Regions from separate parts of the Mesobacillus sp. ABV4_180 genome, predicted to be linked through region 1. Evidence: predicted binding sites of a transcription regulator. Region 1 holds the regulator's gene; the other holds the start of a gene.
What was found. Region 1 encodes Rex, which represses fermentation and respiration genes when NADH is low (regulators of the CRP and FNR family bind a similar motif). Its sites were predicted from a motif close to TTGTGAAATATTTCACAA; they were not measured.
Positions count from the first base shown of each region.

Region 2: a site for Rex is predicted at 943-960, ahead of hcp (hydroxylamine reductase). Genes of this name have one in related genera too.

Region 1 covers NZ_JBSWTJ010000001.1:49,737-51,942, reverse strand. Annotated here, with positions in the region: gene ACXAEA_RS00225 (ABC-F family ATP-binding cassette domain-containing protein) at 1-215, opposite strand, end outside; gene moaC (cyclic pyranopterin monophosphate synthase MoaC) at 370-864, shown strand; gene ACXAEA_RS00215 (redox-sensing transcriptional repressor Rex) at 892-1,548, shown strand; partial or broken gene ACXAEA_RS00210 (YdiK family protein) at 1,575-1,774, opposite strand; gene ACXAEA_RS00205 (lysostaphin resistance A-like protein) at 1,778-2,206, opposite strand, start outside.
Region 2 covers NZ_JBSWTJ010000001.1:1,853,814-1,856,019, reverse strand. Annotated here, with positions in the region: gene hcp (hydroxylamine reductase) at 1-880, opposite strand, end outside; gene ACXAEA_RS09365 (Hsp20/alpha crystallin family protein) at 1,111-1,584, shown strand; partial or broken gene ACXAEA_RS09360 (transposase) at 1,708-1,979, opposite strand; gene ACXAEA_RS09355 (hypothetical protein) at 2,198-2,206, shown strand, end outside.

The DNA.
Region 1 (2,206 bases):
GCTAAATAGCCAATAGACGTACCTTTAGGGCGGATGATTTCTCCTCCGTCATGTGATTCGTAGCCGGCGATGATTTTCAGCAGGGTGGATTTGCCTGCGCCGTTACGGCCGACTAGTGCAACTCTGTCACGGGTCTGTATTTCAAACTTTATATTCGATAAAATAAGATCAGCAGCAAAATATTTTGATAGCTGATTAACCTGTAATAATATCATTATTTTTTCACCTCTATTGCCTTAGAAATAGTGTAACCCATTACTATAGGCACGGCAATATATGCGATTGATCATTGTATTTGTGAACATAGAAACAAAGTTCACACACAAGTTTGTGAAAATAGTGTATCATTTGGATGAGAGGAGCTTGAACATGGCAGAATTTACGCATTTTAATGATGAAGGCAGAGCGAAAATGGTCGATGTCAGCGACAAACCTGAGACGGTCCGCACGGCATTAGCCCATTCAAGCATAACCGTGAATGAGGATATATATGTAAGGATAACTGAAAATAAAATGAAAAAAGGGGATGTACTGGCAGTTGCACAGGTAGCTGGCATTATGGCGGCGAAAAAGACGTCTGAAATCATCCCGATGTGCCACCCGCTTCCATTAACAGGCATTGACCTTTCGTTCGATTGGGAGCAAAATGGAAGTGACTATATTTTAAACATCTCAGCATCTGTAAAAACGAAAGGGAATACAGGTGTAGAAATGGAAGCGTTAACAGCAGCTTCAGCATGTGCGCTGACTGTTTATGATATGTGTAAGGCCGTCGACAAAGGCATGGTGATCGGCAAGACGTATTTAGTCGAAAAAACCGGCGGGAAAAACGGCGATTTTAAGAGAGAAGAGAAGCTGAAGTAGAAATTCGGACAGGGTGGAGGATGGAGAATGACGAACGATGCTATGAAGATTCCGCAGGCAACCGCAAAACGTTTGCCGCTGTATTACCGATTCTTATTGAACTTGCATTCTTCAGGAAAGCAAAGGGTATCATCTGCAGAGTTAAGTGAAGCGGTAAAAGTAGATTCAGCGACAATCAGAAGGGATTTTTCCTACTTTGGGGCATTGGGTAAAAAGGGATACGGCTACAATGTGAATTACCTGCTGACCTTTTTCAGGAAGACATTGGATCAGGATGAACTTACGAAAGTAGCCTTGATCGGTGTCGGTAATCTGGGAACGGCGTTCTTGAATTATAATTTTTCGAAGAACAACAATACGAAAATCGAAATTGCTTTCGATGTCGATCCTGGTAAGGTAGGTACACAAATCGGCGACGTACGGGTCTTCCATATGGATGACCTGGATAAAGTAGTTGTCGAGGAAGGCATTCAGGTTGCGATCCTGACTGTTCCATCAGCTGTAGCGCAGCCGATTACGGACCGATTGGTGCAAGCGAATATTAAGGGGATCCTGAACTTCACGCCTGCCAGGCTGAATGTGCCATCTTCAATCAGAATTCACCATATAGACCTGGCTGTTGAACTGCAATCATTGATTTATTTCCTGAAACATTATCCGACAGACAGTGAAATCGCAGAATAAAAAAAAGCTCCTTCGTGATGAAGGGGCTATTTTTTCTGGATTTGCTTCAATTTGAAATGGAACAGGATCATCCGGATGCCCGAACCAAAGTCGAAAGGGCAAGCGCGACGAGGAGATAGGAGAAAAATCCCCAGCCTGACTCGTTCACATTCTGGATCGCGAAATAGGTGAATAAGGTGCCTAACAAGATGTAGACAATGCCTGAAAATAAAGGCGATTGCTTCATAACTTAAAATCCCCCAATAAAGCTTTGAATTTTCTCTGCTTCTTTTATCATTCTCTCAATGTCTTCCCGGAATACGGATTGAAGCAGGACAACCATTGTATTCATTGTAACGTGGGCGATGATCGGAACGATGATCCGCTTTGTTTTTACATAAAGAAATGCAAAGGTGAAGCCCATCGCTGAGTATAAGATCACGTGCTCCGGCTCAAAATGCGCCAGGGCGAAGATCACGGAGCTGATCAGCGCGGCAAAAAAGAAGTTCATTTTCTTATGAAGGCTGCCGAAGATGATTTTCCGGAAGACGATCTCTTCTAAAATCGGACCGATGATCGAACTGACCAGGATAACTATAGGGAAGTTCTCAATCAGTTTAATGATCTCCTGTGTATTTTCGGAACCCATTTCGATGCCGATCATATTTTCAATACTGCC
Region 2 (2,206 bases), 1.8 Mb from region 1:
CACGATAATAATCGCCACCCTTTCCTGGTGCATCACACCCTGCGATAACGAAGAAGCGTTTAATTTTACCTGATTTCACAGCATCAATGACCTCTGGAGCCAAGCCGATCACTGTTTCGTGATGGAAACCAGTCACCAATGTTTCTTCAGATTCCATATTCGCTTCCGGCAGCTCCAATGCTTTTTCGATTACCATCGAGAAGTCATCATTTTCGATTTTTCTAACATTCTCAAGACCTGCAACTTCGTATGTAAACATACGGTCAGCATAGCTTCCCTTGATTGGCATTACACAGTTTGTGGTAGCAAGAATCGCTCCAGGGAATTTTTCAAACAGTCGGCGCTGATCGAACCATGCTTTTCCGATATTCCCCTTCAGATGCGGGTACTTTTTCAATGCCGGATAGCCGTGTGCTGGAAGCATTTCTGAGTGAGTGTAAATATTGATTCCTTTACCTTCCGTCTGTTTGAGCAATTCTTCCAGAGCGAAGAGGTTATGTCCTGTTACTACGATACATTTCCCTTCAATCTTATTCTGGCTGACCTTAACCGGCTGAGGAATACCCAGGCGGCTTGTGTGTGCTTCATCTAGCATTTCCATCACTCTTACGGCTGATTGACCTACCTTCATTGCCATATCGATATGTTCTTGTACATTAAAGTTTGAATTAGTCAAAGTCATATATAATGCTTCATGGGTTGTAGCGTCTACAAATGGATCTGTAAAACCAAGCTGGTTTGCATGAGTCCTGTATGCCGCTATCCCTTTCAAGGCAAAAATCATTGTGTCCTGAAGGCTCGCAATCGTTTCATCTTTCCCGCAAACCCCCACTACCTTACAGCCGCCAGTTGGCGTTTGTTCACATTGGTAACAAAACATATGTGTATACCCCTCTTCTGCTTTATTTACTGTTTCAGCATACAGAGGAACATCAATTGGTTATGTGACCTAAATCACACTAAAGGCATTTTTCACAAAGTGTTCAAAAAGGTTCGACTGAAAACGCAATTCCATCCTTGATCGTGTATTTATCTATTTAAGTTCATGAACAGGGACATTCTCCGCCACATATTCTATTATAAAATTTCTGCTGAGGAGGATGTGTACCGATGGCGACCAACCATCCTGACCGCCCCAAAAAACACGAAGCACTTGAACAATGGTTTAAATCCATGAATCAAATCATGCATGAGAAGCCAGTAAAAGGCATATTGCAAAGCATTGATGATTTTTTCAGACAACCCTTTCCCTACTCTTCTTTCCCTGTGGACCTAACCGAAACAGAAAAAGAATATATCGTTAGCGCTGAACTTCCCGGAGTCAAGAAAGACCAAATTTCCATTGATGTAATAGACAGCACATTAACGATCACCGTCAATAAGACAGATGGTTTCTCAGAGGTAAACGAAAATACTAAGTCACATAGACAGATGTCGTCAATGCAAAGAGTTAGCAGGACAATTCCGTTTTCCCATCCTATTAACGAAAAGAAGACCCGGGCCTCCTATCGCGATGGGCTCCTCAAAATAAAAATCGCTAAAAAACAAGGAAAGAAAATTGATATTTCAATAGACAACGAATAAAGGAAAAAGCAGGCAGCGCCTGCTCAGGTTGTCGACAAAAGGGGTTTGGAATGCACTGATTCCGAACCCCTTTTTTAGTTTTCTTGTTTTTGACCTAAGGACAGACTCCCCTTAAGCCTCTTTCTACGCCATTTTTGGACCTATCCATGTCCAGTTGGCCATCTTTTTCAGATTCAAGGCAGCGAAAGTAAGCACCGCCTGCATGGACAATTTTTTAGCCCCCTGAGGATTGTCCAACGCATGCCATGCTTTTCTTTTGCCTCTGAGAATGCGCGCTCGATTGTTTCTTCGCGCTTTGTATAGATTTCTTTTACTTCTTGTTTATGTCTTAGGTGGTCAGCTTCCTCCACATACTCCTGCCAAATATGCCGTTGTACTACCTTTTGGTGGTCCTTAGGAACAAGCTGATCTAAAGCAACCATCTCAAGTTGATCTCTTTGGATTGAATTATTTTCGAAAACAATTTCATCACCTTAAGCGTTCTATGATTTACTTTAAGTTAGGTTATACTTCACTGTCACCCCATCTTTATATACCCTGTTGATCTACGTTCCAGGCGTGTAGACTCCTCGAAAATGCTAACGCATTTCCTTCGTGCTTGGGAAGCAAATCAATGTCCTGC